DNA from 3 places in the Streptococcus sp. NCTC 11567 genome. Region 1 is predicted to be linked to each of the others. Evidence: predicted binding sites of a transcription regulator. Region 1 holds the regulator's gene; each other region holds the start of a gene.
The links. The regulator HrcA, encoded in region 1, represses chaperone genes, less so after heat shock. The targets are predictions, from matches to a motif close to TTAGCACTCNNNNNNNNNGAGTGCTAA.

Region 1 (10,933 bases):
AATCATCATTAGTTAGACCTGATTGCTCAAGTATCTCAGAAATGTTTTTAGACACATCTCTAATCGCAAAATCAAAGATAGCGCGCCCATCCATTTGGATAGTGTGGGTAACTTCTTGACTAAGAGAGAATGGGGAAGAAAGTCCCGTTTGCCCCGAAGTCAAATGCTGCCCACGCGCTCCATCTGTATGTAAAGATTCTGCTAAGAGATGCTGGCCTTGACTAGCTTCTAGCAGAACACCTCCAGCGCCATCTCCAAAGAGAACAGCTGTCGTCCGGTCTTTCCAATCAATGAGTTTTGATAAGGTTTCTGCCCCAATCACCATCCCCTTTTGATAGGACCCTGACGAGATGAGCTTATCAGCCATAGTCAAAGCAAAGACAAAACCACTACAAGCAGCTGTTAGATCAAAAGCAAAGGCTCTCGTAGCACCAATAGTCGCTTGAACAATTGCTGCCGTCGAGGGCATTGTACCATCAGGACTAATCGTCGCAACGATAATAAAATCAATTGCATCAGCTGCTAGACCAGACTTTGTCAAGAGTTGTTCTGCGACTCGACTCGCCAAATCACTAGTGAGCTCCTCTCTGACAATATGCCTTTGGGCAATTCCGGTTCGAGAAAAAATCCACTCATGGCTGGTATCCATTATGTTTGCTAAATCATCATTGGTCACTAGCTGTTTGGGAGCATAGTGAGCCACCTGACTGATTTTCGAAAAGACCATTTAAACCAAATCCTCCAAAAATTGATGTAGGTTACCTAGTCCGCGCATTAACGCTTGCATCTCTTCGTCACTCATATCAGCAATCACATGTCCAACCATGTTTTTGTGAAACTTAGCATGAAGGCGATCCAAAAGGCGACCTTTTTTTGTTAGTGACAGGTAAACCACCCGTCTATCTGAACTTGACCGCGTTCTTTCGATGTAGCCTTTTGCTTCCAGTTTATTCAAGCTAGTGGTTACTGTTCCCAATGTCACCATTAGTTCTCTAGCAATGTCACTTGGCGTCACCTGATCATATTTTCCAATAATCTCAATGGTGTGCATCTCTTTTAAAGAGACATCACTAAACTGACTCGTCTTTAAGCTCATTTCTTCGATAACCAAAATCCGGTTGAAAATATCAACTAAGTATTGGTTAATTTTGTCATATTCCAAGTAAACACCTCCTAGCAATAAACTTTGACAATCAAAGTATATCAAAGGTCAAAGTATTTTGCAAACAATAGCTGTCTTACTTCCCTTGGAAATTTGGTCGTCGTCTTTCGCCATAAGCTCTGACACCTTCTTTGAAATCCTCTTTGAAGGCTAGCTCTTCTTGAATGTCAAGTTCTTTTTTAGCATACTCTTCCCAGCCGGTAAAGAAACTCTGCCACACTAAAGTCTTCATTCCAGCATAGGAATTGGAAGACCCACGTCTTAACCGTTTTAACAGTTGAAGACAGACTTTGTCTAACTTATCGGACTCGGCTGCACGATAGACAAAGCCATAGTCAAGCCCTTTTTCTGCCGTCACCCCTTCGCCCGTCATGACAAGATAAGTGGCACGATTAAGACCAACAGCACGTGTTAGTAGAAACAGACCTCCCGCATCTGGTGCCAAACCAACATTCACAAAGGCTTGAATAAATTTTGTTTGGGTACTGGCAATGCAAAAATCCGCTGCCAAAGCAATATTAAATGCTGCTCCAGCTACTGCACCGTCTGCACAAAGAATAACCGGTTTCGGAAGTTGTTTGATCGCAAAAGAAATTTCTTGGACTAACTCCGCAATCTTAACCAATGATTGCACGTCATCCTTTTCAACCGCAGTTTGCATCTCAACCAAGTCCCCACCAACGGAGAAAACTTTCCCAACAGCTTTAATCATTAAAAAGCGTACGGATGGATTTTCCTTTACTTTCGTCAAAGCTTGTAAGATTTCTTGGCAAGTTGGAATATTAAAGCCATTTGAAACCTCTGGACGATTTAAGGTTAGCGTCGCAAGGTCGTCTTGAACGTCAAAAATGATATAGTTAAACGGCATCACAGTCCTCTTTTCTGATAATTTATTTGATAGCAAAATTATTTTATAAATAAATGATTTGATAATCAAATTAATTACCTAAATATAATACACCAGTTTTTTCTCTTTGGCAAGAAAAAAATTGACAGAAGTCACCGAAAACGTTTTCGCTATCACCATAAAATTAAAAAAACGTACGCATTTAAAGAAATAACTCTCTAAATGCATACGTTGACGTCGTTTAAATATCTTCTAAAGCATCTTTGACTTTATCAAAGAATCCTTTTTTCTTTGGATGTAATGGTTGTTCACCACTTGCCTCAGCGAAGGCTTTTAAAGCCTCTTTTTGAGCATCGTTAAGTTTAGTTGGAGTGACAATATTAACAGTCACATGCTGATCTCCTTGGCCACCACCACGGAGTTTTGGTGCCCCTTTTCCTTTAAGACGGAAGGTTTTACCAGTTTGCGTTCCTGCTGGAATAGCCATTTCCACATCACCATGTACTGTCGGAATGTCCACAGTATCCCCTAAAGCTGCTTGGGTAAAAGAAATGTCTAGGCTGTAATAAATCGTCGAACCATTTCGCTCAAATTTCTTACTTGGTAAGACATTCAAAATAACGAATAGGTCGCCATAAGGACCTCCATTAAAGCCTGCTTCCCCTTGACCTTGAAGACGAATCTGTTGACCAGTTTCTACACCAGCTGGGATTTTAACCGAAACTTTGTGAACTTTCTTTTCGTGACCAGTACCATGACAAGTTGGGCAGGGTTCTTTAATCTCTTGACCAGTACCATGACAGACATCACAGGTCACTTGTCGACGCATCATTCCAAGTGGGGTTTGAGTATCAACAGTCATCACTCCTGAACCATGACACTTATGACAAGTTACTGGACTGGTACCAGGTTTGGCACCTGAACCTGAACAAGTGCCACAAGTTGCTTCACGATTATAGCTAACTTCCTTTTCAACACCAAAAACCGCCTCTTCAAAGGAAAGATTAACACGGTATTGTAGGTCATCTCCTTGACGAGGAGCATTAGGGTTACGCATGCCACCGCCACCAAAGAAACTTGAGAAAATGTCCTCAAAACCGCCAAAGCCGCCTCCATCAAAGCCACCAAAGCCGCCTGCTCCCCCACCGAAGCCACCGTTGGCGCCTGCTGCACCATATTGATCATAAGCTGCGCGTTTTTGAGAGTCACTTAGCGTTTCATAAGCTTCTTGGACATCCTTATACTTTTGTTCAGCACCAGCTTCCTTATTAATGTCTGGGTGATATTTCTTAGACATTTTTCGATAAGCTTTTTTAATATCATCTTGGGACGCATCCTTAGAAACCCCCAGACGATCATAATATTCTGTATTGTTCATAATGTAAGATACCAAGCCGTAAAACGACTCAATGAAAAATAGGAAAGCCGACGAAGATACTCTCGTATCTAGGAGGTATTTCTCTTTTTTCGCAGAGTCGTAGGCGTGTGCAAATCCGCAAAAGGGATTTTACACGCTTTGGCCTGTGTTCGAATAATCGAACTTGTATTCCTTTCTTTGAAATTTAGAAAGTAGCCCGTGTTCAGTTAAGAACATTTTCCTTTCTGTAAAGGTTATTTTGAAATGAGATGAGCGTCAAAGTCTGACTTGAAATTCTCAAATTCCTCTTCTGAAAGATTAAAAACTAAGTCTTCTTCTGCGTAGGTCGCTTCTTCTCTGAAGAATTTATTCGCATCCTCTGTTAAATTAAGCGACGTGAGGACTGTTCTTGCAAATTCCTGATGAGCAAAGCCAATTGCTGTCACGATATTTTGGTCTTTCAAAACTGAAAGTGGCTTGAAATTTTCCTTTGGGATAAAGTCAAAGTAATCAAAGAAATTTTGCCAAATTCCTCCAGTGAAAGTTTTGTCTTTTAGAAGTCCTGCTTTCGCCAATAAAATGGGAGCCGATGAAATTGCAGCAATCAGAATAGATTCTTCATTTAGACCAGCTAAAAATGTGAGCAACTCCTTATCACGTAAGGCCGGCTTAAAGTCAATCATTCCTGGTAGGATGAGGCAAGAATAATCATCAATGGAAATCTGCTCAAGAGTTTTTGTAGCCTGACAAGAGAGCCCGTCCTCTGAAACAATGAGGTCTTTGGATGTTGCGATGTAGTCAATATCAACACCAAAAGAAAGAACAAGTGTACTAGTTAAGACCGTCACTTCATAAAGGGAAAAATATGGATAAATCAGACAAGCAACTTTTTCATGAAATTCCTCTTTAGTTCTTCTTAGCCAAAAACAGAGGTTGGTTGTCAACCTCTGAGTTTGTACCATATTTGTAAGTTAAATTGAGCACAACCTAAAATCCGAGTGAAAAAGATAAACTTCCTTGTGTGCAAGCACACGCTTTTTTAGTCTGTAAACCTTAACCACTCGCTCTTTGTCTCTAGGCTCATGGGATAAAACAGTCCGCAGGACTGTTTTATTTCTCCGTAAACTCACCGTCTACAACACCATCGTCATTTGATGAATCACTTGTTTGAGCGCCTTCTGCACCTTGTGCTGCTTGTTGAGCTGCTGCAGCTTGCTCGTACATTTTAACAGCTAATGCTTGTGCTTTTTCGTTAAGAGCGTCAAGTTTAGCTTTCATGTCGTCAAGGTTGCCAGATTCTTGGGCAGCTTTTAACTCGTCAAGAGCTGATTGAGCAGCATCACGTTCTGTGTCAAAGCCTTTGCCTTCAGTTTCTTTGATTGTTTTTTCAGTAGCAAAGATAGTTTGGTCAACTTCGTTTTTAAGATCAACTTCTTCTTTACGTTTCGCATCTGCTTCAGCATTTGCTTCAGCGTCTTTCATCATGCGATCAATTTCTTCTTCTGAAAGACCATCATTTGACTTGATAACAATGTGTTGTTCTTTTTGAGTACCAAGGTCTTTTGCTTTTACAGAAACAATACCGTTTTTATCGATATCGAATGTTACTTCAATTTGTGGAATACCACGAGGAGCTGCAGGAATATCTGTCAATTGGAAGCGTCCAAGAGTCTTGTTGTCTGCTGCCATTGGGCGTTCCCCTTGAAGAACGTGGATATCAACGGCTGGTTGGTTGTCTGCTGCAGTTGAGAAGACTTGTGATTTAGACGTTGGAATAGTGGTGTTACGATCAATAAGTTTTGTAAAGACACCACCCATTGTTTCGATACCAAGTGACAATGGAGTAACGTCAAGAAGAACAACGTCTTTGACATCACCAGTGATGACACCACCTTGGATAGCAGCACCCATAGCAACTACTTCATCAGGGTTTACAGATTTGTTTGGTTCTTTACCAGTTTCAGCTTTAACCGCTTCGACAACTGCTGGGATACGAGTTGATCCACCAACAAGGATAACTTCGTCGATTTCTGACAATGACAAGCCTGCATCTGAAAGGGCTTGACGAACTGGAGTTTTCGTACGTTCTACAAGGTCGCGAGTAAGGTCGTCAAATTTAGCACGAGACAAGCTCATTTCTAAGTGAAGAGGACCAGCAGCACCTGCAGTGATAAATGGCAATGAGATTTGAGTTTGAGTGACACCTGACAAATCTTTTTTAGCTTTCTCAGCAGCATCTTTCAAACGTTGAAGCGCCATTTTGTCTTGAGAAAGGTCAATACCATTTTCTTTCTTGAATTCTTCGACTAAGAAATCAATGATTTTTTGGTCAAAATCATCACCACCAAGTTTGTTATCACCTGCTGTTGCCAATACGTCAAAGACACCATCACCTAATTCAAGGATTGAAACGTCAAAGGTACCACCACCAAGGTCAAAGACCAAGATTTTTTCTTCTTTATCTGTTTTATCAAGACCATAAGCAAGGGCTGCCGCTGTTGGTTCGTTGACAATACGTTCTACTTCAAGACCAGCGATTTTACCCGCATCTTTTGTCGCTTGACGTTGCGCATCGTTAAAGTAGGCAGGAACTGTGATAACCGCTTTGGTTACTTTTTCCCCAAGGTAGTCTTCAGCATAACCTTTAAGGTATTGAAGAATCATAGCTGAGATTTCTTGTGGTGTGTATTCTTTACCATTTGCAGCAACTTTTTCAGAAGTACCCATTTTAGATTTGATTGAGATGATTGTTTCTGGGTTTGTGACTGCTTGGCGTTTTGCAGCATCACCCACAATGATTTCACCATTTTTGAAAGACACAACAGATGGTGTTGTACGGTTTCCTTCTGGGTTAGCAATAATTTTTGATTCAGTTCCTTCAAGAACTGCAACTGCTGAGTTAGTTGTACCTAAGTCAATACCAATAATTTTAGACATGTGTCATACCTCTTTTTAATTTTTCTTATACTAGTCTAGTTTAACGACTTGGCGGTCGAAGTTTTGTGTTTTCTTTTTGAGCTCAGTGCCTTCGCAATCGCTGCGCAGTCACCAAAATTAATTATAAACAACAACCATGGCTGGTCTTAGCAAGCGCTCATGTAGTTTATAACCTTTTTGGAATACCTGTGCAATGCTATCTGCTGGGTGTTCATCATCAGCTGGCAAGGTTTGAACTGCCATGTGCAAATTGTGATCAAAACTTTCCACAGCAACTTCTTCGATACCCTCTTCTTTAAGGGCTTGAACGAGACTTTCTTGAACCATTTCAAGTCCCTTTTTAACGTCGTCTGTTAACCCCTCAACTGCTAACGCACGTTCTAAGTTATCAAGACTTGGGAGAATTTTTTTCGCTAAGTCTTGCGACCGGTAACGTTGCAAGTTTTGACGTTCTTCATTAGCACGGCGTTGGATGTTTTGCATTTCTGCATGAGCACGAAGGTATTTGTTTTCAAACTCCTCGGCACGCTCATTGGCCAATTCCAAGTCTGTTTTTTCAGGAGTTTCCTCAACCACTTCTTCTGTTGATACTTCTTCTACTTCAACAGTTTGGTCAAGTGACTCTTCCTTGACTTGCTCTTCTTTTGCTTTTTTTGACAAGGTAACACCTCTTTCTTACTTTTTCATTGCATCAGCTAGCCTTAGTTAACTTCATAGTGATTACTGTTCAAATAACGGTAGTAATCTCGTAATTTAACAGCTAGAATACGCCCAATAACATTAATCAAGCTGACACTACGGCGATAGTCCATATCAATAGGCCCAATCAGACTAAGTAGTCCAAATCCACGATAAGGAATCAAAAATTTGTAGGTCAACAAGGTCACATTCGCTAAAGCAGCCTCTTTGCTATCTGCTACTCGCACCATAGCCATGTCATCTTCAGCCATGCTTTGCCTAATCGACAAAGCAAGTCTCTGCTCATGGTCAAGGAACTGATAAGTAGCTAGGCCAGCATAGTCCAGAGCTGCTACTTTTCCAGAAACAAAAACGGTCTCTTGAAAAAGCCCTTCAAAAATGTAATCAAATAAATCTAAAACATTGTCAGTCACTGTGAAATACTTTTGAACAATCTGCGGAATTTCTGTTCGTAATTTATAGTGAACATCCATCACATCTCTACCTAGTAAGCGCTCATCCACGATCTCCTTGAGAACCAAAAGATCCTTGCTAAGAAAGTTTTTAGGGATGGCAAACTGAACAGTTATAGGTTTTGATTCATCTAAAGTTAGCACCGCTAAGGCATCATGATTTGATAATTGAACGATATCAAAGGCTGTTAATTTCTGCCTAGCAGGTTCAACATCTAAAATAACAGCTGTATATCCTGTGATATCTGCTAAAATCTGACTGGCTTTAGCGAGAAGATCTTCTAGTCTAAAGGCTTCAAAATCGAAGGCCTTGACCAACTGATAAACATCTTGCTCATCAATACTATCTAAACTGAGCGAGTGCTCCACGAAATACTTAAATCCTGCTGCACTCGGCATCCGTCCACTAGAAGTATGTGCTTTTTCCAGAAGACCTAGCCTCTCTAGCTTTGCCATATCATTTCTAATCGTGGCACTACTTGAGTCAATGGCCGACTGTAAAGCTTTTGAGCCGACTGGTTCATGAGTCTGTGTAAATAATTCCACGATGAGATTTAAGATGTCATTTTGACGCTCGGTAATCACAAACCAATCACTCCTTTCGATTAGCACTCTATGTATCTGACTGCTAATTTATATTTCTATTATACTCCTTCCAAAACACATGTCAAGGAAAAAACTCAAAAAATTAGCACTCATTTTTTAGAGTGCTAATTTTATCAATCATAACTTGTCAGGTCTTTTTCTTCAATCACTTTAATCAATCGTTTGGCATAGGTAATGTCCTCGCTATAACGATAATCTTGTAGACTCTGTGCTGGAGCCTTATAACCTTTTTCGGTTGCCAAGCTTCGATATAGTCGTTTATCAATCTGTTGCCCTTGACTAAGCATACTCAAATAATCTCTGATAGAACTTTCCCTATCCTTATACACAGCATATCGGAAAACTTGCCCACTTTTTAGGGAATCTTTTAACCTGATGCCGGACTGACCTAAGTCAGCCTCCTTAGAAAAGAGATTATGATACTTAGCAGCCAGTAAAGTTCTTCCATTGTCAGTTTCTAGAAGAATTTGGCCAATCAAAATGGAAGGCCTAATCCCATAATGTTCTGCTAGAGGTTTAACTTCTGGCACAAGGGTTTTGATAAATTGGTCTTGACTGTAACCAACGTTGACTTCCTTTGTCGCGCTAGCCATTCTACCATTAAAAAGGAGTGGACCAATGATCAAAACTAAAAAGAAGAGGAGCAAGGTGATAAAGTAGGGAAATTTCAGTCGACTTCTCATTGTTTCTCCTTTAGAGCACTGATATATTCTTCGAGGGTTAGGCGGTGCTTGGTCATGTAGCGAGCGGAGGCTTTACCGACATAACGGTAGTGCCAATCTTCATACCCTACTCCTGTGCTTTTGGTTTTACCATCGGGAAAGCGGAGCACAAAACCATATTCAGGTGCTATTTTTTGAACAGCTTGAGCCACTTGAGGATCACTAGCATTTAAACTATCCACGGTACTCATATCAATAGCAAGCCCTGTCTGATGCTCACTAGCTCCCGCAGGTTGTGAATACGTTTGAACCAAAGCTTCGGCAGCCTCCTGAGTCAAACTGGGATCGTTAGCCATTTCTTGATCAATATATGATTGGTAAAGCTCTGCTTGGTAAGCTACGGAGCGATAGCCTGAAATAAGGTGCTCTTGTGGGTCAATAGCCTGAGCTGCCGCTAAAAAATCAGCAGTAGCCTGTTCAATACGCTTGTCCACCGACACCCCATTCACATCAACCAATTCTGGGCTCAATTCCTCAGTTATATGGTCCCGATTCACTAAAATCAATTCCCAATCTTTTGGAGAGACTTTAGGAAGCCCTGTGGACTCTTTGCTATTTTTGACCACTTTTTGACTGCTTGCCTGTTGACTTGAAGGCGTCTTGGTGGCCTGCTTCTCTGGCTTAATAAAGAGGTAAATACCTCCGACAAAGAGCAGGACAACCAGTGTTTGTAATAATAATTTAAAATGATTATGCTTCATCTGACTTTGCTTCTATTATTTCACGGCCACGGTAGCGATAACTCATATCTCCAATGGTTTTGATGGTAAATTGCCCATCTTCAAATTCGACAACAGTGACACTGCCGTTATCAATATATTGTTTCTCACGGTCAGGATCGATTAGCCACATAAATGTTCCAATAGTCATCCCATGGCTAACCACAAGAGCATTCCCGCCGCCAGCATTTTGAATGGATAAGGCAATCGCCTCAAAACCGTCCCAGATACGCTTGCGAAGAACTTCCCACGGTTCTGCCCAATTAGCTGTATCAACTTCTACGATACTTTCTGCTAATTCAGAATAGGGAACATCACGTAGGTTATCACGGTTTTCAAAGGCTTTTGTTCTTGGAAGGACACCTAGAAATAATTCTGAATCGTAAGCGCCATCTAAGCTACCAAAGCACCACTCACGAATGCGTTTATCGCGGGTGTACGGGAGGAATTCATTTTCAGATTCTCTCAAAATAATCTCCATGGTTTGCATGGTCCGGCCTGAATCGCTAGAAAAAGCAGCTTTAAAAGGTATGCCTGAATCCTTTAAGCCTAAACCTAATTCGCGGATACCTTCTTCTCCTTTTTTGGTAAGAGGTGTGTCACTCCACCCTTGAGCACGCCCAATGGTATTAAACATGGTTTTCCCATGTCTGGCAATATAGAGTCTTGTTTTCGTCATGTTAACCTCCAAAAATCTCTTCTTATTATTATAGCATGTAACAAAAACACTTGCAAAAACAGAGATATTTAAAAATCTCTTATGAAGATTTTTGACTTTTCGAATCGTAGTCGTCCCTGTTCCTCTTGTGACAGTTACATTTTGCAAAAAGGTGTCAAAACGGTAACATGAACAATTTTTTGTTAACTAACTGATATGAAATCTACATATAAGAAGCCTATAATAGAAAAGCAACCGATAAAAAGATAAGACATTTTATGTTGCAAAAAAAGGCTGTTTGGCGCTATGCCATGCAGCCTTTTTTTATTATCGTTTTCCAAATATAGCTGAAACAAGAACAATCACTATGGCAGCTCCCAAGATTGATGGAAAGACAGCCATACCAGCTAACTGAATCCCCCAATCCCCAAATAAGCGTTGTCCCACAGCTGATCCAATAAGACCAGCTGCAATATTAGTGAAACAACCCATGGATTGACTCTTTTCAGTGATTTTACCAGCTATCATACCAATAAAAGCACCAACAATTAAAGACCAAATCATGTTCAATACTCCTTTATCATATCATCATTTTTAACTGACTTGAAATAGATTAGCGATTAGCAAGTCTTCTTCAGAATCTTTTTTGCCTCTTGACTGCTTTTAGTAACCATCTTTCTCTTTGATAAAGCAACAAATCTCTAAAGGAAATCAGTAGAACAGCAACTAAAATCAAAGCCATTCCTAGAAGATCAATAACGTAAAAAAGTTCTT
Region 2 (10,933 bases), 230 kb from region 1:
ACCACCAAAAAGTTGTCACACGGCATATTTGGAAAGACTATTTGGAACAGTGCGAGGACATTCGTCATCAAAGGGGGATGAAGGAGCTCTACCAGCATCGGAAAGAGACGATTGAACGACTGTTTGGCACAGCCAAGGAATACCACAATCTCTGCTATACGAGAGAGAAAGGCAAGTCCAAAATGGAAGATAAGGTTGGACTGACTTTGGCATGCTTAAATCTCAAAAAACTGGTCAAAAGGATGGCGGGAGAGCCTTTTTATTTTGTTCAGATGAGGTGGTTTAAGCACGGAAACAGCCATTTTTATCTAAAAACACTAAAAAAGACAAACACCAATCGATGTTTGTCTTCAATCTGTAAGGAAGTTACTTCCTTTAAATGTGGTTAATTTTCTAAATGTGGTCACGGTCTGCTCCTTTCTCGGCAGTTAGCGAAATGGCTAACATTTTACGTAATAAGGTTTGGAGGTCATTCAATTCGTCATCAGTAAGGCGTTGGGTCAACTGATTTTCCAGTTGGGTGGCAATCTCTTTAAAGGTTTCTTGCATACTCAAGGCTTTGTCAGTGAGGTACAACTGCTTTTGACGCTTATCCTTGCCATTAGCTAGCCGTCTAATCCACCCTTCTTTCTCCAAATTTTGCAGAATCCTCGTGACAGTTGGATTGCTCATGTTAAAATAATGCTCCAAATCCCTCTGGTTAAGGCTACCATTATCAAAGAGATAAAGGTATTTGAGGCACTTAAATTGGCTATGGGTAATGCCATAGGATGCCAGCGTATGATTGGCAATTTTATCAAAACTTAAATTAGCACGTTTAATCAGGTAAACAGTGTTTTTCTCGCACATGTTGCCTCCTTATATATAGCTTGCTACCCGTGGTGCTAGTTGATTTCAAAATACTTCAAATTATAAGCTAGTATGAATTGTTCAAGTCTCAATTGTAATCCAGATAGTCCCCTAGCCAATGTCTGCTCAATATCAAATAGAGAACAAAGTTCCGAAAAGCGAGTTTCAATTGTCCGTCTCCATGCTAGCAACTGCCTGTTGTTATGTTGCTTTGCGCCGACCATGTTTTGACGCAAGGGCGTCCACAAATGATAACCTTTATGTCCCAACTTATCTTTTAGCTCTTGACTGAGATATCCTAAGTCCGCAAGGACAACAGTTTGTTTACAGCCTTCTAGCAGTTCATCAACGACTTTAATATCATGGACAGAAGCTGGTGTCACAACATAGTTCAACATAACACCCGATAATGTGACCAGCATATGAACTTTAAACCCATAGAACCATAAGTGTTTAGAGGCATTGTAGCCAATATCAGCTAAACCTTTAAAAACCTTCGCTTTGTGATTGCGAATAGGTTGGCACAAAGGCATAGGAAAACTGTCCATGATCACAATGGTATCTGATGAGATTGGCTTATTCAACGCTTGACGAATGAGTTGAACCACCCCAATAAGCTGTCGTGTCCGTCTATTAAAGCGACTTCTCTCCAGTAAGTTTCCACAAAAGAAAAGGTGACAGATTCTATAGAAACGGCGTTGAGAGGTTATTCCTAACTCAGCTTGAAGTAACAATAAAACAAGAAGTGACACATCAGAAACCTTAGATAAGCCAACCTTTTTACGATGTTTTATTGATTTGGGACAATAATCACGATAACATTGAGAACATATTTGAGTTAATTGTGCTATACTCCATTGTAAATGATGGGATTTTGCAGTATACTGTAAGTGGCTCAAAAGAACTACCTCCTGTCTGTTTCGTCACTTACAGTATAGCTCTTTTGGGCTTTTTAGTATACTTTGACATCAACTAGCACCACGGGTAGCTTGCTATACAAAACAATAGTAACATAATAGCATAGCTTGCTATATTTTTTTTAGGTCAAGTGATTAAAAAAGAGACAAAGCCTGCTAAGGCTATTGTCTCAATTGCTTTCGTTAATGAAGTTTAGAAAGCGACCAACGATTACCATAAAGGGCTTTAGCATTAGTCTCTAAAATGGCTGTTTTCTGATTATCAGTCAAGTTTGCTTCTCGGATGTAAGAAAATGCTCGAGTATATTTTTGATTTTGGAAATAAGGAAAATCACTTCCTGCCAATAAGCGTTGATTTCCTAAAATCTCGTTACTATGGAGAAGAGAGGCTTCGAGGAAATTGGCTGTATCAAACCAGAAGTGCTTCTGGAAGGTTTCAAGCGGATGGTATGAAAAACTACGCCAGTCCTCATAATTATCGAGAATGCGTTGCATTTGAAAGGAAATACCACCACCTAAATGCGCAATATGGAAACGAAGGTGTGGGAATTTTTGTGGGAATTCTCTTTTCAAAAGTTGCAAGGTGGCCAACATATCTTCAATAGGTGCTCCCACCACCCACTCTTGGTCATAATCATTGACCATAGGGCTTAAAGCTCCACAACCTGTGGGATGAATGTAGATAATTGCTCCCAAAGCATCCATTGCTTCAAAGAAGGGTAAAAAAGCGTCATCAGCAATGGATTGGCCTGTCTCAAGAACGGTATTGACTGCGATTCCTAAAAAACCTAGTTCTTCAATGATGCGTTTCCCTTCTTGGATAGCCTCTTCAACATGTGGCAAAGGAACGACACCGTAGGCGCGGAAACGGTCGGGCTGCTGGTCAATAATAGTATGGTAAAAATTATTAATCATTTCAGCGGCTGCAAGAGCTTCTTGTGGTTTGCCAAATTGAGGAACTTGTGGCGTTGCCGAGAGCACTTGATAATCAACACCAGCCTTGTCCATCATGTCAAGGCGTTTGGCTAAATCTTGTGGCTCCCCGGTGGCATTTAGTCCTTTAGCGATGGCAATTCCTTTACCACCTAAGCTTTCTAATCAATCTAGGTACTCATCTGACCAGAGATGGGCATGTGTGTCAATAGCTGTTTGTGTCATCAGTTGACCTTCTTTCTATTATCAATGATAGGAAAGGTTATTTTGACCTTTCTTGCCCTGTGGTGCCTCGCCTTCTATCCCTTCGTTTAATAAGGAGAATTCCCTTCTTACGTCGCTTTAGGTAGGAGTTTGTTAGCATCAACGATTTATCTTTATTGTAACAAAAAATCACTAACTTGAGATAAAATAAGCTTATGATCCCTTGGAGACCAATCAAATAGGGAGTATAATCTTAAAAAATTTAGAAAAAGTAAAAAAACAATCATCTTTTTTTAAGGTTTTAGATTGACAGGGGTTTCAAAACGTGTTACACTTGGCAAGTAAATTAGTTTTTGAGTTAGTATTTGTGTTTCAACATCTTTATTTCTCTCTATTTTTACAAATGCTTTATAGAAAGGAAGTGGATGTATATGGCACAAGGTACAGTTAAATGGTTTAACGCTGAAAAAGGTTTCGGTTTTATTTCAACTGAGAACGGTCAAGATGTCTCCGCGCATTTTTCAGCAATCCAAACTAATGGTTTCAAAACATTAGAAGAAGGACAAAAAGTGGAATTTGACGTTGAAGAAGGTCAACGTGGCCCTCAAGCAGTTAATATCACTAAATTAGCTTAGTCAGGTTAACAAACAAGAGAAAAAAGCAGGTGCTATTGCTAGCGCCTGCTTTTTTCTCTCTTACCTCTCTTGTCAATGGCAAAGAGTTGCTTTTCAGGTCTTCTATTTGTTATAATAATAGTCAGTTTTAGTCAAATCGCACGTCTGTCGTGCCTTTAAGAGACTGAGATGCTTCATGAGTAAAGGAGTGACAGCATGCCGACAAAAAATACTTCAGACAGTATTGAAGAATATATCAAAGAGTTATTAGCCCAATCGGGAATTGCAGAAATTAAACGTTCCATGCTAGCGGATTCCTTTCAAGTTGTTCCAAGCCAGATTAACTATGTTATTAAAACCCGCTTTACAGAAAGTCGCGGGTACGAAGTCGAAAGCAAGCGCGGTGGCGGGGGCTATATTCGTATTGCCAAGGTTCATTTTTCAGACAAGCACCATCTGATTGGCAATCTAATGGCTTCTATTGAGGATCATCTTAGTGAGCAAGTCTTTACCGACTCGATTCAACTCCTCTTTGACGAACACCTCATCACAGAACGTGAGGGAAATCTCATTTTAGCCATGGCTTCTGATGAGGTTCTAGGTGTGGAAGGGCCGGCAATCCGTGCTCGAATGCTCTACCGTTTATTACAGCGTATAGATAGAAAGGGAAGCAATTAATGATCATGTATTCATTGAAGATGCAAGAAATTTTCAGGCAGGCGCAGTTTCAAGCAGCCCGCTTTGATAGCCAATATCTAGAAACTTGGCATATATTGCTAGCTATGGCGAGGGTTGATCACTCCCTAGCGGGTTTGGTGCTAAGCGAATTTGATGCTAAGGTTGCAGTGGAAGAATATGAGGCTGCAGCTATTTTAGCGATGGGCAAAAGTCCTAAATACCAAGTGTCTCACATTGACTTTAGGCCTCAGTCAAAAACCTTAACGAACCTTTTGCAATTTGCCCAAGCTATCAGTCAAGTCACCAAAGACCAAGAGGTAGGTTCAGAGCATGTTCTCTTTGCCATTTTGCTTAATCCAGATATTATGGCGACTCGCTTATTAGAGATGGCGGGTTATACTATCAAGGATAAAGGAAACGGGGAGCCTCGCTTAGCTGATTTACGAAAAGCTATCGAGATTCATGCAGGCTATAGCAAGGAAATAATTAAGGCTATCCACGAGTTGCGTAAGCCAAAGAAAACCAAAAATCAAGGTTCTTTTTCAGACATGATGAAGCCACCAAGCACGGCTGGGGACTTGGCGGACTTTACACGTGATTTGACCGAGATGGCAAGCCAAGGTCTCTTAGAGCCAGTTATTGGCCGTGATGCTGAAGTGTCACGGATGATTCAAGTACTGAGTCGTAAAACAAAGAATAACCCTGTTCTTGTGGGTGATGCAGGTGTGGGTAAAACGGCCCTTGCCTACGGCCTAGCCCAACGTATTGCTAATGGTGTTATTCCTTATGAGCTGCAAGACATGCGTGTTCTAGAATTAGACATGATGAGTGTTGTTGCGGGGACCCGTTTTCGTGGGGATTTTGAAGAGCGCATGAATCAAATCATTGACGATATTGAGTCAGATGGCAAAATTATTCTCTTCGTAGATGAATTGCACACCATTATGGGATCAGGAAGTGGTATTGATAGCACGCTTGATGCTGCCAATATTTTAAAACCAGCCTTATCTCGTGGAACCCTCCATATGGTGGGTGCAACAACGCAGGAAGAATACCAAAAACACATTGAAAAAGATGCCGCTCTTTCGCGCCGCTTTGCTAAGATTTTAATTGAAGAACCTAATGTAGAAGATGCTTATCAGATTCTGCTAGGACTAAAAGGCTCTTACGAGACTTACCATAATGTGACCATTGCTAATCAGGCTGTTAGAACCGCTGTGAAAATGGCACATCGCTATCTGACCAGCAAAAACCTTCCGGATTCTGCCATTGATTTGTTGGATGAAGCCAGTGCTACAGTGCAAGGTATGGTTAAAAAATCTACGCCAGAAATCATCACGCCATTAGATCAAGCTTTGATTGATGGCGATATGAAGAAGGCCTCTCGTTTGTTGGCAAAAGACGTTAAAGGGCAACATCGCAAGCCAACAGCTGTGACAGAAGAGGACATCCTGACGACCTTGAGCAAGCTATCAGGTATTCCACTGGAAAAACTCAGCCAAGCTGATAGCAAAAAATACCTTAATTTGGAAAAAGAACTGCATAAGCGCGTGATTGGGCAAGAAGATGCTGTCTCAGCTATTTCTAGAGCCATTCGCCGTAATCAGTCAGGCATTCGTACAGGTAAACGTCCAATCGGTTCTTTCATGTTCCTTGGTCCAACAGGGGTTGGTAAGACCGAGTTGGCAAAAGCCTTGGCAGAAGTTCTCTTTGATGACGCGTCCGCCCTTATCCGCTTTGATATGTCAGAGTATATGGAGAAATTTGCGGCTTCTCGCCTTAATGGCGCACCTCCAGGCTATGTTGGTTACGATGAAGGTGGTGAATTAACAGAGAAGGTCAGAAACAAGCCTTATTCTGTGCTCCTCTTTGACGAGGTGGAAAAAGCTCACCCTGATATTTTCAACGTCCTCTTACAAGTGCTTGATGATGGCATGTTGACAGATAGCCGTGGGCGTAAAGTGGACTTCTCAAATACCATTATTATCATGACAAGTAATCTAGGGGCAACAGCTCTGCGTGATGATAAAACAGTTGGCTTTGGGGCAAAAGGCATTAGCCATGACCACCAAGCCATGGAAAAACGGATTTTGGAAGAGTTGAAAAAAGCTTACCGACCAGAATTTATCAACCGAATTGATGAAAAGGTTGTCTTCCACAGCCTCACTCAGGACAATATGAGAGAAGTAGTCAAGATTATAGTGCAGCCGTTGATGGCTACTTTGGCAGAAAAAGGCATTACCCTCAAATTCCAGCCAATGGCCCTCAAGTATTTATCAGAAGAAGGGTATGATGTGGAAATGGGTGCTCGTCCATTACGCCGCACTTTGCAAACTCAGGTGGAAGATAAATTGTCTGAATTGATTCTTGCTGGTGAATTGGCAAGTGGTCATACCCTGAAAATTGGCCTTTCTCATGGAAAACTCAGCTTTAACCTTGAGTGATTCCTTATCCCTAACGGAATCGCTAAGAGCCAATGAACAATAAAGAGTCTGTTCTTATGAAAACGGACTCTTTTTTCTTGACTATTTTTGACCAAGTGGTAAAATAGAGGAGAAAGTTAGCACTCGTACAACAAGAGTGCTAAATGACTAAAGATTCTTTTATTGGAGGAAATATACATGTTAAAACCATTAGGTGACCGTGTGGTCGTAAGATTTGACGAAGACAAAGAACAGACCGTCGGTGGTTTTGTTCTGGCAGGCACTCATAAAGAGTCAACACGCAAAGCGACAGTTCTTGCTGTCAGCGAAAATGGCATTCGTACCATTACTGGTGATGCTGTTCTTCCGTCAGTAGCCGTTGGGCAGGAAGTGTTGGTTGAAAACGGACATGACTTGGAAGTAACTGTTGATGGTGAAAAAGTGTCTATCATTCGTGAATCTGACATCATCGCTATTGTCGCAGAATAAGACGAGAAATCTCTGTATAGAAAGAAGGATTGAATATGTCAAAAGATATTAAATTTTCAGCAGATGCGCGTGCTGCTATGGTGCGTGGGGTTGATATGTTAGCGGACACGGTAAAAGTAACGCTTGGTCCTAAAGGTCGTAACGTGGTTCTTGAAAAAGCTTTTGGATCTCCTTTGATTACCAATGACGGGGTTACCATTGCTAAAGAGATTGAATTAGAAGACCATTTTGAGAATATGGGAGCTAAATTGGTTTCTGAAGTTGCTTCTAAAACCAATGATATCGCAGGTGACGGAACCACAACTGCAACAGTATTGACACAGGCTATCGTCCGTGAAGGGCTTAAAAATGTAACTGCTGGTGCCAACCCAATTGGTATTCGTCGTGGGATTGAAACAGCAACAGCAACAGCCGTTGAAGCCTTGAAAGCTATTGCTCAGCCTGTTTCTGGTAAAGAAGCGATTGCTCAAGTTGCTGCTGTGTCATCTCGTTCTGAAAAAGTTGGAGAATACATCTCAGAAGCCATGGAACGTGTGGGCAATGACGGTGTCATTACCATCGAAGAATCACGTGGTATGGAGACAGAGCTTGAAGTGGTAGAAGGCATGCAGTTTGATCGTGGTTACCTGTCTCAATACATGGTCACAGACAATGAAAAAATGGTTGCAGACCTTGAGAACCCATTTATCTTGATTACTGACAAAAAAGTGTCAAACATCCAAGATATTCTCCCATTGCTTGAGGAAGTTCTTAAAACCAACCGTCCATTGTTGATTATCGCCGATGACGTTGATGGCGAAGCTCTTCCAACCCTTGTTTTGAATAAAATTCGTGGTACTTTCAATGTGGTTGCTGTCAAAGCTCCAGGATTTGGTGATCGCCGTAAAGCTATGCTTGAGGACATCGCTATCTTGACAGGTGGTACAGTCATTACAGAAGACTTGGGTCTTGAATTGAAAGACGCTACGATGCCAGCTCTTGGTCAAGCTGCTAAAGTGACTGTGGATAAAGACAGCACAGTTATTGTGGAAGGTGCAGGAAGTTCTGAAGCCATTGCCAACCGTGTTGGCTTGATTAAGTCACAACTAGAAACCACAACGTCTGACTTTGACCGTGAAAAATTACAAGAACGCTTGGCGAAATTAGCTGGTGGTGTGGCTGTCATCAAGGTAGGTGCTGCAACAGAAACAGCCCTTAAAGAAATGAAACTTCGTATCGAAGATGCCTTGAATGCCACACGTGCAGCCGTTGAAGAAGGTATCGTTGCTGGTGGTGGAACAGCACTTATTACGGTGATCGAAAAAGTAGCTGCTCTTGAGCTTGATGGCGATGACGCTACTGGCCGCAATATCGTTCTTCGTGCGTTGGAAGAACCTGTTCGTCAAATTGCATTCAACGCTGGTTACGAAGGTTCCGTTGTCATCGACAAATTGAAAAATAGCCCTGTTGGAACAGGCTTTAATGCGGCAACAGGTGAATGGGTAGATATGATTGCGGCAGGTATTATCGATCCTGTTAAAGTAACCCGTTCAGCCCTTCAAAATGCTGCTTCTGTGGCTAGTCTCATCTTAACAACTGAAGCAGTTGTTGCCAACAAACCAGAACCAGCTGCGCCAGCAATGCCAGCAGGAATGGATCCAGGCATGATGGGTGGCTTCTAAATAAAAACAACTAATAATGAATAAATCTAGGCTGCTTGATGTGACCTAGATTTACTCACTGCATAAAAAAAAGTAGCTCTGACACTGGTCAAGGCTACTTTTTTAAATACTCTCCTAAAGCAATGGAATAAGAAATTGTTTTAGGAGAATATGAGATTTCTGAAAAAGAAAAAGTTTAGGATAAGGATAGTATAGAGTGCCTACCTTAAATAAACCTTAATCATACAAATGAGTAATCGTTTTAACCACTTTTTTCTGGCTTTCAGACCAGTAGTTAATCCGCTCAAACGATCCTTGACGCCAATAAAGCGGTAGGCGTTGCCGAATATCCTATTGCATATCAAGGGTGTCCAACTCACTGATGGCATGCCATTTTGGCAGTCCTTCGCGAGACTCAGTCAGTAATTCCCCCTCAAAAGTCTCGCAGAGAAAATCGTAATAGACATAGCGTTCTGGCTTATCAGGGTTGATAAAACCAGAAATTCCCTTTAATTGCAGATTAAGAGCAGTTAGACCCGTTTCCTCTTTTAATTCCCTAAGCGCCGCTTCAAAGAATGATTCGGATTCCTTGACCTTTCCACCTGGCTGAATCCAACCTGGAAAGTTATCGTGCTGTCGGTTGAGCAAAAGAACGTGTTCTCCTTGTTTGACACAAATATTAACCCAGTTTTTGATGACTTCCATAGTTTATACCTCTTGTCATTAGTATAGCATAAGGGATTTGTTTTTTTGAAAGCGAATTAAGGTTTTTTTAAGCCTCTTCCCTTATACTAAGGACAATCCTTAATCGAATAAGTGTTTGGACGACAGGGAGAGGAGTTATTAACACCTTTCTCTTAGACCGAAACTCATCTTATTCATCCCCTCCTACTTGATAAGGTCTCGCATGAGCGAGGCCTTATTGTTGTATATGACCCAAAAAGAATCTCCCAATCAAAAAACCTCCAAAAATCAAGGTTTCTCTTGCTTTTGGAGGTTTTTGTAGGCTTAACGATAGAAATATAACCCTATGCTTCTTATTTCTGACTTGCTTTTTGATTTTTAGGGCTTTCTTTCACTAGTTTGGCTTCAATAGCTTTTAAGCGCTTGAAGGTTTTTTCTGCTCGAGCCATGGAGACCGCGTCAGCTTTTTCTTGGGCAGCTGTAGGATCTGTTTGCACGAGTTGGCTAAGTTCTTTGTTGGTTTGGTCTTGTTCAGTTATCCACGTTTTTTCGAGCTCTTTTATCTCGTCAATAACCTTAGTTCCAAATTGTTTTGGATGGGCAGCCACAAGGTCATTAATATGTGACACCGTCCAGTACCATGACTTATCATTATACTTGGTACTCTTTTCTTGATAGGCTTCATAGGTCTTACTAATATTGCCGAGGTGTGGCAAGTAAGGGGCGTTACGAGGACTGCCAATAGATAGCCACATCACACCACCACCCAATTCAGCAGGAATGTCCTTTTTCAATTGGAAAATGTGGGCTTCCATAACATTTGGATTGGAAATAGGATACGCATAGCCCTTAACAGCATCTTTGGATTTTGGTTTGCCTTTACCATCTAATGCCATTTGGTCAAGTGGTTTAAGGTCCAGTCCCTCAAAACGGTTACGTTGGAGCTTCATTGCATCTTCTAGACTGAAGGTTTTATCTGTGCTTTGAAGTAATTCGTAGTTTTTGTCTTTGTAGGTGACTTTTGAGTCAGGGTCAAGGGATTTGATGCCTGAGAAAGAGCGGGATCGGTTGGCATCGTTTAGCGGCGGATTGTAAGATTGAGCAATGTGAAATTTACCGTCCACTTCCGTGTAAGATTTGGCTTTTTTAGCTACCTTTTCCACATCAGCTGAGGCAATGGTATTGGTCTTATCATTAAAATCAACGTGGCCGAGATAGAAGGTATTTGGGAAAACAGCAAATTTGTCATCTGGGAATTTAATGGCGACGTATTGGTGGCCAGAAAGTATCTCCATGTACCAAATGCCGTCTTTGTCAGCGAGGGTAACTATGTTTCCTTCGGCAGACCCTTTTTCGGTAACTATCTTAGCAATGCGTTCAATGCCTTCACGGGCTGTTTTGACACTTGGCAAAATAACACTGGTCATTGATGATTCGGCTAAGCCGTCTTTAACGTAAGGATCAATTTTTTGAATGGCATCATTGGCTGAAGCTGATACCGT
Region 3 (10,933 bases), 1.1 Mb from region 1:
CATGGCTAAAGCAAAAATGGGGAGTGCTAAAAATCGATTGGTGACAATGCGATCAATTTGGTCTGAACGTCGCCATTCCAAATCATTAGTTTCAATCTGAGCCATGTGACAAACTTGTTCAATATATGCATAGCGCTCATTAATAACAATAGATTCAGCATCCTCCCCAAAAACATCTTCAGTGATCTTAATAATCATTTCAATTTCTTTGGCAAGAGCATCCTCCAAAGCTAAGACTTGCTGAACTAAAGGGTCTCGTTCAAATAATTTAAGACTATAATATCGCCAGGCCATTCCTAAATCAACTCCCTGCAACACTTCCATGATTTGAGCTAGTGCCGCTTCCAATCGATTATCATAAATCGGAAAATAAGGTGTTTCCTTAGGATATGCTATTTCCTTTTGGCAACTGCTAATTAGCTGGTTAAGCCCTGTGTTTTTTAAAGCACTGGTTGCTACAATGGGAAAACCCAGTTGGTAACTTAGCTTATCCAGATTAATCTGTTTTTGACTAGCTTCTAACACATCAGACATGTTGAGCGCCATAACTAAAGGCATGCCCATTTCCATCAGTTGTGTGGTCAAGTAGAGGTTCCGCTCCAAATGAGTACCGTCTACCACGTTAATAATAGCTTGAGCATCTTGGCTAAGCAGGTAGTCTCTTGCAACCTGTTCTTCTGGACTATAGGGTGACATTGAGTAAACACCAGGGAGATCTTGAATCTCAATTGTCTTATCTGACTTTAACAAACCACTTTTACGATCAACCGTAACACCAGGCCAATTTCCTACCCGCTGATTAGTTCCTGTTAAGAGGTTAAAAAGACTCGTTTTTCCACTGTTAGGATTACCAATCAAGGCCATTTTTGTCATGACATGTCCTCATCTTCTAGCTGCCGTACAGCAATTAATTGAGCTTCCGACTGACGTAAACTTAGCTCATACCCCCTCAAACTAATTTCTAGAGGGTCACCTAAAGGCGCTCGCTTACGTAACTGAAAACGAGTTCCCCTCGTTAGTCCCATATCCATTAAGCGCCGCTTCGTTTCCTTGCTCGCATAAATAGCTTCGACAATAGCCACTTCCATGATTTCTAATTCTGATAAAGGAAGTGTTTGCCCTCCTTCATCAACCTCACTGACCTCAATAGCATCTAAAAGATTCTTGTCAAAGGCCAGACGACTTGTTTTAATCATCAAAATTGCATTTTGCTTCGTCTGCGACATGACCTTGACTTGGCTTCCTTTCTTGATGCCAAGATGAGCTAGATGCCTCTGATGGTCTTGAGGTAATGCTATGCTAAGTACCTGATAGGCGATGCCACTTCTTACCTGAGATAATTTCATCATAAGCTCTCCTTTTAATTACAGTGTCCATTATAACATACTCTGCTCTTCTCACTACAAGGTGCTTTAAGTTTTTTGTCTTTTCAATCTCATATAATAATGATTCTAAAAAAGAAATGGCAATAGCACCCCCTTAGGAGTTGTCATCAAAAAAAACTTGAGTCTGCATAGACTCAAGTTTAACAAGAGATAATTTGATTGTTAGAGCACTTTGCTTAAAAAATCTTTTGTACGTTCTTCTTTAGTCAGATCAAAAAGTTGGTCCGGACTTCCTTCTTCCACAATAACGCCGCCATCCATAAAAATCACACGGTCTGCGACTTCTTTAGCAAAGCCCATTTCATGGGTGACAATGACCATCGTCATCCCAGATTTAGCCAAATCCTGCATAACAGCCAAAACCTCACCCACCATTTCGGGATCCAAGGCTGAAGTAGGCTCGTCAAATAGTAAGACGTCTGGATCCATAGCTAGGCCACGCGCAATCGCAATTCGCTGCTGCTGTCCCCCAGATAGACTAGATGGGTAAGCATTGGCTTTTTCTGACAATCCAACTTTATCTAACAGTGCCAAAGCTGTTTTGTCAGCTTCTACTTTAGAAATGCCTTTCGTTTTAATAGGTGACAAGGTAATATTGTCTAAAACGGTCATATTAGGGAAAAGATTAAATTGTTGAAATACCATTCCCATTTTTTCACGCATTGTAAAAATGTCATTTCTTTTATCTGTAATGTCAATGCCTTCAAACGTTATCTGACCTTTCGTAGGAACCTCAAGAAGGTTCATGGTACGAAGTAAAGTTGATTTTCCAGAACCAGAAGGGCCAATAATCACCACGACTTCTCCTGACATAATGTTTAAATCAATTCCTTTAAGCACCTCGTTTTGCCCATAATATTTGTGTAACGCTTTTATTGCAATAATAGGTTCTGTCATTAATGATTACCTCCTTGTGCCATGCGACGCTCTAAGACTGCCAATAATTGTGATAGCACTGTCGTGACCATTAAATAGTAAAAAGCAGCAACTAGTAAAGGAGCAATTGGAGAATAGGTAGCTGTTGCTACTGACTGAGCTCCATTCCAAAGTTCCATAACACCAATAGTTTGCAAGAGAGCACTATCTTTAATGATCGTGATAAATTCATTGCCTAAAGCAGGAAGAATATTCTTAAAGGCTTGAGGCAAAATCACATAGCGCATGGCATTTCTAGGGCGGATACCTAGTGAATAGGCTGCTTCAAGTTGCCCTTTTGGAACAGCTTCGATACCAGCTCTAACAATTTCTGAAATGTAAGCACCGCTATTCAACGAAATGATAATAATACCAGGAAGTAATCTTGAAAAATCTAAATTCAAAACGCCAAAACCGATAGTTGGCATTTGATTAAAATGCATCCAAGCAAAGGCAATCATAATTTGAACGACCATTGGTGTCCCACGAAAAATCCACACATAAGTATTGACTAGCCAAGTCAAAGGCTTTATTTGAGTACGTTTGATTAGTGTTACCAAAACCCCAATAATGGTTCCAAAAAAGACGACACTAGCCGAAATCATAATGGTGACAAGAACACCATAGTTAAAGTAGGCCCAGTATTTGGGCAAAAATGATAAATCCATCTATATCTCCTTATAAGTCCTAAGGTCACAACAATAAAGATAATTATACCATTCAATGAATATTAATACAATACTTTTTTGGCAATAAAAAGACCTGCCTCAGGCAAGTCTCTTTATGATATTCAGCTTAATATAATAAATCGTAGATTTCCATTGCAATCAAGTCAATACTATCAAAGGAATATGACTCACGCGCTTCGATATCGCGCAATGTGAAAACTGGTCCGTTTTCAGGGTCATTTGAAAAGGCAACTTCTGCTACAACAACACCATCACGTTCAAAATTTCGCTTGAGATTACCGCCATCTGTTACCATCAATTCCAAACGATTGATGATTCTCACCAAATGTGATTCCATTTCGTTTCTCCTATTCGTTTTTTATCCCTATTATTTTAACACAATTCGCGCCAAACAAACAAGAAAAGTAGCATTTTTCTTCAGATTTTCTCATTTTTAGCCTTTTGTGCCTCCTACTTCTTAATCTTTTGAAAATAGCAGGGCTGACAAGATCAGTTATCACTCTATCCCTGACAGTGCTAACATCATAAGCTTTTTACTTGATTTCCAAAACAGTGGTGCTATAATATGAGTATAAAGTTTGACCATTTTTGACTAAATGACTTTGACTTTTAGATAAACCCTTGGAGGTATATTATGCTTTGTCAAAATTGTAATTTAAACGAATCAACCATTCACCTCTACACGAATGTTAATGGAAAACAAAAACAAGTTGACCTTTGTCAAAACTGTTATCAAATCATGAAGACTGACCCTACTAATCCTATTTTAGGTGGCCTAAATGGAGGTCAAAGAGCCCAAGAACGCTCATCCAACCCCTTCTTTGATGACTTTTTTGGGGACTTAAATAATTTTAGAGCCTTTGGCAACCTTCCAAATACCCCACCTACTCAGGCAGGGCAAAATGGAAATGGTGGGGGACGCCATGGTGGTCATTTCAATGGACAACGTCCCACTCAGCCACAAACACCAAATCAGCAAGCAAAAGGCTTACTAGAAGAATTTGGCATTAATGTGACCGATATTGCAAGACATGGTGATATTGACCCTGTCATCGGTCGAGATGACGAGATTACACGTGTCATCGAAATCCTTAACCGTCGGACTAAAAATAACCCTGTGCTTATTGGGGAACCAGGAGTTGGTAAAACAGCTGTTGTAGAAGGTCTAGCCCAAAAAATTGTAGATGGCACAGTACCTCACAAATTGCAAGGTAAGCAAGTGATCCGTCTAGATGTGGTTAGTCTTGTTCAAGGCACAGGTATCCGTGGTCAATTCGAAGAACGCATGCAAAAATTAATGGAAGAAATTCGTCAACGCAAAGATGTGATTCTCTTTATTGATGAAATTCATGAAATTGTAGGTGCTGGTTCTGCTGGAGATGGCAATATGGATGCTGGCAATATTTTAAAACCAGCCTTGGCCCGTGGTGAGTTGCAACTCGTTGGTGCTACTACCTTAAATGAATACCGTATTATTGAAAAAGATGCTGCCTTGGAGCGGCGGATGCAGCCGGTGAAAGTTGACGAACCTTCTGTAGAAGAAACCATTACCATCTTAAAAGGTATCCAACCCAAATATGAAGACTATCATCATGTCAAATATAGCCCAGCAGCTATCGAGGCTGCTGCACACTTATCCAATCGCTACATCCAAGACCGATTCCTCCCTGATAAGGCCATTGACCTTCTGGATGAAGCTGGTTCAAAAATGAATTTAACTCTTAATTTTGTTGACCCTAAAGAGATTGACAAACGTCTGATTGAAGCAGAAAACCTCAAAGCTCAAGCAACTCGTGACGAAGATTACGAACGAGCAGCCTATTTCCGTGATCAAATTGCGAAATTCAAGGAAATGCAAGCTCAAAAAGTCGACGAACAGGATATTCCTATCATTACTGAAAAAACCATTGAAGCCATCATTGAACAAAAAACCAATATTCCAGTTGGCGACTTGAAAGAAAAAGAACAATCTCAACTCGTTAATTTGGCTAATGATTTGAAAGCTCACGTGATTGGCCAAGATGATGCCGTTGACAAAATTGCCAAGGCCATTCGCCGGAACCGTGTGGGATTGGGAACTCCAAATCGTCCTATTGGTTCTTTCCTATTCGTTGGGCCAACAGGTGTTGGTAAAACAGAGTTGTCTAAGCAACTAGCTATTGAACTCTTTGGCTCTGCTGACAATATGATTCGCTTTGATATGTCCGAATACATGGAAAAACATGCCGTTGCTAAATTAGTCGGGGCTCCTCCTGGTTATGTGGGCTATGAAGAAGCTGGCCAGTTAACGGAACAAGTTCGCCGCAACCCATATTCACTTATTCTCTTAGATGAGGTGGAAAAGGCTCATCCTGACGTCATGCACATGTTTTTACAAGTTCTTGATGATGGCCGTTTAACAGATGGTCAAGGACGGACAGTCAGCTTCAAGGATACTATTATTATCATGACCTCTAATGCTGGAACAGGTAAAAGCGAAGCTTCTGTTGGATTTGGTGCAGCTAGAGAAGGACGAACAAGCTCTGTCCTTGGTGAATTAAGTAACTTCTTCAGCCCAGAGTTCATGAACCGTTTCGATGGTATTATTGAATTTAAGGCCTTGAGCAAAGATAACCTCTTGCATATCGTTGATTTAATGCTGGAAGATGTTAATAAGCGCTTAAGCTATAATGAGATTCACCTTGATGTGACACAAAAAGTCAAAGAAAAATTAGTAGATTTAGGCTATGATCCTAAAATGGGTGCTCGACCACTCCGTCGTACCATCCAAGATTATATCGAAGATGCGATTACGGACTACTATTTGGAACACCCCACTGAAAAGGACTTGCGTGCCATAATGACAAGTAACAGTAATATCATGATTAAAGCTGCCAAAAAAGATGAAACGGTAACAGCTAAACAAGATAAGACCGACGAGAACTAAACCTAAAAGAGAGTTTTCTCATTGAAACTCTCTTTTTTTCGTGAACTAGTCAAAAGAAAACATTTTTATAAGAATAATGGCTCAAAATTTAGTATAATAAGAAAAAGGAGGGATACGATGACAATTCCAACATTCGGTAACTATAGTGAACATGAAAACTATGTGGCACGGTATGGTGTTTATGCCATCATTCCTAATCAAGAACGGACCAAAGTGATTCTCGTGCAAGCTCCTAATGGCGCTTGGTTTTTACCTGGTGGTGAAATTGAGGCTGGTGAAAATCATGCTCAGGCCTTAGAACGTGAGTTATTGGAAGAACTAGGATTTACTGCTCATATTGGTGCTTACTATGGTCAAGCTGATGAATACTTCTACTCTCGCCATCGTGATACCCATTTCTATCATCCAGCCTATCTTTATGAAGTGACTGCGTTTCAAGAAGTTTCTCAACCCTTAGAAGATTTCAACACTTTGGCTTGGTTTTCTACTGAAGAAGCTATCTCTAAATTAAAACGCGGAAGTCATAAATGGGGTGTTGAGCAATGGCAAAAAAAGCATCATTCTACTAACTAACTCTTTTAAATAGTGCTATAATAGGTATAGGATATTCAGGAGGACATTTATGAGACTCATCAACACGACTAGTAGTCACCCAGAACTCGTCAGAAATCAGCTGCAGAATACAGATGCTCGTTTAGTTGAGGTTTATTCAGCAGGAAATACAGATGTCATTTTTACCCAAGCACCAAAGCATTACGAACTACTAATTTCAAATAAATACCGTGCCATCAAGGAAGATGAACTTGAAGTGATTCGTGAATTTTTCATGAAACGTAAAATTGACCCTGCTATCGTTATTCCTGGGCAATCCAAGACCCTACATACGAATAACTTGATTGAAATTTCATTCCAAACAATTGTCTAGAAGCAGTTAGCGACATTACTCTAACTTAGGTCCTTTTTAAAGGGCCTAAGTTTTTTTAGTCATCATGATGAGATCTTATTATATGTCATATCATCCTTACTTTAAAATGCAGTAACAGCAGTTAACATAGGCTAAATGAGCTTATGTCATCATACTAAAAAATCATCAGGTTGTAGGCAATGTAGCTCTAAGAGAATTTGTTTACAATATTATCAAAAGTAGTATCACTGTTTGCATTGTGTTCGTCAGAGGCGACCCAAACTGGGTACTTTACGCCAGAACAAAAACGCCAGAAACATGATGTTTCTGGCGTTTGGAGATTTTGAGACTTAGGCTCAACATCTAGGTATAAAATCCCGTAGGAAGTTGCTACCATCCGTACTACCTAAGTAAAGTATAGAATTATTTACCACTGTCTTCAAACCCTTCAGCAACAGCTTCTGGGAAATTTTCTTCAATGATCTTAGCGCTATGGTCGCAGACAAATGCATTGTAAGAACGCATGCGAGTAGTTGGGTCAATACGGCGTGAACGCTCACAAACTTCTCCCACTGCATGTTCAACTGTAAAGGCAACACCTTCAAATGCTACGGCATCAGCAGGAGCATCTGCCAAGTCAGCGATGGTTAATTGAGACACGATCAAAAGTAAAGCAATATCGCTATCCAACGCTATCAACAAGGTTTTCACTTCTTCGCTAGCGTAGATAGTTAAATGAGCTTCCAATGATTTCCCAATAACCTTGGCATTTCGCGCTTCTTCCAAAGCTTTTTGAGCTTGGGTACGCAAAGTCATGAAAGCTGACCAAGCTTCTAAAATATCCTCTTGAGCTGAGAAGGTTTCTGCCACAGGCATCTCTGCCAATTGAACAAATGCTTCTGACTCATGCTCTAGATAAGACCAGATTTCTTCAGTAGTGTGAGGCAATATTGGCGTCAATAACTTCGTAATCTTAACCAAGATATCATAGAAGACTGTCTGCATGCGACGACGTTCTAAGCTGTTGGCAGCTTCAATATAGACAACGTCTTTAGCAAAATCAAGATAGAAGGCTGATAAATCAACCGTAACAAAGTTCACCACTGCTTTGTAAATAGTCATAAAGTCATAACGCTCATAAGCGTCATTAATCGTTGCTACCAACTGATTAAAGACAATTGTCATGTACTTATCAACAGCTCCTAAGTCTGCATAAGCTACTGTATCCGTAGCAGGGTTGAAATCAGATGTATTAGCAATCAAGAAGCGAAGGGTGTTACGGATTTTACGGTAGGTTTCAGAGACTTGACCAAGAATCTCCATAGAAACACGGACATCATTATCGGTATCCACAGAAGCTACCCAGAGACGGAGAATATCTGCACCATATTGTTTAGCCACATCATTTGGAGAAATGATATTGCCTTTTGATTTAGACATTTTTTCTCCCTTACCATCAAGAACAAAGCCTTGCGATAAGATAGCCTTATAAGGAGCATGACCGTTAACAGCCACAGAAGTGATTAAGGATGAATTGAACCAACCACGATACTGGTCAGAACCTTCTAGGTATAGGTCAGCTGGATAAGATAGGTTGTCCCTAGCATTCATAACACCATTCCAAGAAGAACCAGAGTCAAACCAAACATCCATGATATCAGTCTCTTTTGTAAACTCACCATTTGGTGACCCTGGATGAGTGAAGCCTTCTGGCAATAGGTCTTTAGCTTCTTTTTGCCACCAAATGATTGAGCCATTTTCTTGGAATAAATTGGCCACATGATCTGTCACTTCCTTAGTCATAATAGCTGTGCCATCTTCCGCATAGAAGATTGGAAGTGGAACACCCCAAGCACGTTGACGAGAAATAACCCAATCACCACGATCACGAATCATATTATAAAGACGTGTTTTACCCCAAGAAGGATGGAAAGTTGTTTTTTCAATTTCATCTAAAATATCCTGACGGAAGTCAGAAACAGAAGCAAACCATTGCGGTACAGCACGCCAGATGATTGGTTTTTTCGTCCGCCAGTCAAATGGGTAGGAGTGATTGATCACTTCTTGTGCTAATAAGAGGTCACCAAGTTTATCAATGACAATCGGCGTTACCTTGTTATAAAATTGTCCGTGGAAATCTGGACCTGCATTTTCCATCATGAGACCACGTTCATCAACTGTCACAGCAACTTCCAGTTTATATTTTGTACCAACATTGTAGTCATCTTCACCAAAACCTGGTGCTGTGTGGACAATCCCTGTCCCTGACTCAAGGGTAACATGGTCACCAAGGATAACCAATTCTTCTACGTCAGTATCCCATGGGTGTTCTGTCACAATGTACTCTAAATCAGCTCCTTTATGGCTGGCTAAAGTTTCAAAAGATTCCCAGCCAAATTTTCCAGCAAGGCTATTCAAAAGACCTTCTGCCACAACATATTGACGGTCTGAACCAGCAGGTTTCACCACAAGATAATCCATATCAGGACCAACAGTCAAACCGCGTGATGCTGTAACGGTAAATGGTGTTGTTGTCCAAACAACGATATACGTATTAGTATCAAGGATGCCTTTACCATCTTTAACTTTATTGGCGTAGTATAAAGAGGTTGAATCAATATCATGGTATTCAATTTCAGCTTCTGCCAAGGCCGATTCTGAAGACCAAGACCAATAAACTGGTTTAGCGCCACGATAGATGTATCCTTTATCAGCCATCGCTCCAAAGACACGGATTTGATCAGCTTCAAATTGTGGGTCCAAAGTCACGTAAGGGTTCTCCCAGTCCGCTGACACACCCAGACGTTTGAAGTCATCACGTTGTTTATCCACTTGGCTTAAAGCGTATTGACGGCACATATCAAGATAGTCAGCCAAATCCATTTCCTTACGCTTCACACCTTGTTTAGCCAAGACTTGTTCGATTGGAAGACCATGTGTATCCCAACCTGGAACATAAGGTGCATGGAAGCCTGACATAGACTTAGAGCGAACAATAATATCTTTTGAAATTTTATTAAGAGCATGCCCAACGTGAATATTTCCATTGGCATATGGAGGACCATCATGAAGATGGAAAGCTGGTTTGCCAGCATTAAGTTCTTGGCGCTTTGTGTACAAATCTGCTTCTTCCCAAGCTGCTTGCCATTGTGGTTCTTTATTAGGAAGACCAGCCCGCATTGGAAATGCTGTTTTCCCAAGATTAAGTGTTTCTTTTAATTTCATTGTATCAAACTCCTTCTAAACAATCTTGAAACTATATAAAAAAAGCCTCGTCTCAAAAAAGGACGAAAGCTCGTGGTACCACCTTAGTTCAGAATAGCTACAAAATAACTATTCCCTCTTTGCTCGTAAGGTGAGCCAACCTCTTCGCCTACTGTCATTCAGCGAAAATATAAGAAAATGATAATGTGAATGCTCAGGGAATGCAGGACTCTCATCGTCTCCCGCTTGCTGTGATTGTAAGCAAACCACCTTGTTTTTCTATATCTTAAATATTCAATTTAAACGTTTGTGTCTCACTAAGATTTACAGGTTCAGCTTCTACCTCATTCTGCTGCTCTTGTTGGTGAGCTTCTAATTCTTTGTTACTTTCATCAACACGACGTTGCAATTCCTCTAGTTCTTCCGGAGTAAACTGACGTGTAGCATCAAAAGAAGCACTGTCATCAGAATCCGGAATATCTTCATTAAGAACAGTCTTTACAACTTCTTTGAACGCTGCATCCGAATTTTGAAGGTAAATTGCGGTTGGCTGTAACAACTCATCCCATTCAGGTGAATTTGATAAACTCAATTGTGACTCAATTGATGAAATCAAACGTTGATGGAAAACACGAGTTTGACGTTTCAATTCTTCTGTCTCAATCGCCACACGCTTCGCTTCGTCAGTTGCATCACGTAACATTTGATTTGCTTTTGCTTTTGATGCATCCAGCAAGTGCTGAGCATCATAAGTCGCTTTGCTAACCAAGTTTGTTGCTTCCGCATTAGCCGTTGCTTTCACTTTTTCAGCTGTTTCTTGAGCTAAGATTACAGACTGGCTAAGTGACTCTTTCATTTCATCAAAATAAGATAATTTTTCCTCAAGGTCTTTAATACGCGCTTCGTTGTC

Region 2: a site for HrcA is predicted at 6,756-6,782, ahead of groES (co-chaperone GroES). Genes of this name have one in related genera too.
Region 3: a site for HrcA is predicted at 3,483-3,509, ahead of FQT67_RS03420 (ATP-dependent Clp protease ATP-binding subunit). Genes of this name have one in related genera too.

Annotation. Positions count from the first base shown of each region.
Region 1 covers NZ_LR595857.1:1,774,575-1,785,507, forward strand. The annotation lists gene FQT67_RS08930 (beta-ketoacyl-ACP synthase III) at 1-727, opposite strand, end outside; gene FQT67_RS08935 (MarR family transcriptional regulator) at 728-1,162, opposite strand; gene FQT67_RS08940 (enoyl-CoA hydratase) at 1,239-2,030, opposite strand; gene dnaJ (molecular chaperone DnaJ) at 2,251-3,387, opposite strand; gene FQT67_RS08950 (DJ-1/PfpI family protein) at 3,621-4,328, opposite strand; gene dnaK (molecular chaperone DnaK) at 4,477-6,303, opposite strand; gene grpE (nucleotide exchange factor GrpE) at 6,421-6,963, opposite strand; gene hrcA (heat-inducible transcriptional repressor HrcA) at 7,005-8,039, opposite strand; gene FQT67_RS08970 (glucosaminidase domain-containing protein) at 8,174-8,743, opposite strand; gene FQT67_RS08975 (D-alanyl-D-alanine carboxypeptidase family protein) at 8,740-9,483, opposite strand; gene FQT67_RS08980 (histidine phosphatase family protein) at 9,473-10,180, opposite strand; gene FQT67_RS08985 (GlsB/YeaQ/YmgE family stress response membrane protein) at 10,487-10,723, opposite strand; gene FQT67_RS08990 (DMT family transporter) at 10,794-10,933, opposite strand, start outside.
Region 2 covers NZ_LR595857.1:2,009,131-2,020,063, reverse strand. The annotation lists gene FQT67_RS10075 (IS1182 family transposase) at 1-389, shown strand, start outside; gene FQT67_RS10070 (MarR family transcriptional regulator) at 394-849, opposite strand; gene FQT67_RS10065 (IS982 family transposase) at 885-1,748, opposite strand; gene FQT67_RS10060 (amidohydrolase family protein) at 1,950-2,834, opposite strand; gene FQT67_RS10055 (cold-shock protein) at 3,335-3,538, shown strand; gene FQT67_RS10050 (CtsR family transcriptional regulator) at 3,734-4,195, shown strand; gene FQT67_RS10045 (ATP-dependent Clp protease ATP-binding subunit) at 4,195-6,639, shown strand; gene groES (co-chaperone GroES) at 6,817-7,107, shown strand; gene groL (chaperonin GroEL) at 7,143-8,768, shown strand; partial or broken gene FQT67_RS10030 (8-oxo-dGTP diphosphatase) at 8,985-9,452, opposite strand; gene FQT67_RS10025 (C69 family dipeptidase) at 9,785-10,933, opposite strand, start outside.
Region 3 covers NZ_LR595857.1:636,381-647,313, reverse strand. The annotation lists gene feoB (ferrous iron transport protein B) at 1-873, opposite strand, end outside; gene FQT67_RS03440 (ferrous iron transport protein A) at 870-1,349, opposite strand; gene FQT67_RS03435 (amino acid ABC transporter ATP-binding protein) at 1,548-2,282, opposite strand; gene FQT67_RS03430 (amino acid ABC transporter permease) at 2,282-2,968, opposite strand; gene FQT67_RS03425 (DUF1797 family protein) at 3,096-3,326, opposite strand; gene FQT67_RS03420 (ATP-dependent Clp protease ATP-binding subunit) at 3,624-5,915, shown strand; gene FQT67_RS03415 (NUDIX hydrolase) at 6,033-6,488, shown strand; gene FQT67_RS03410 (DUF1827 family protein) at 6,538-6,840, shown strand; gene ileS (isoleucine--tRNA ligase) at 7,243-10,044, opposite strand; gene FQT67_RS03400 (DivIVA domain-containing protein) at 10,310-10,933, opposite strand, start outside.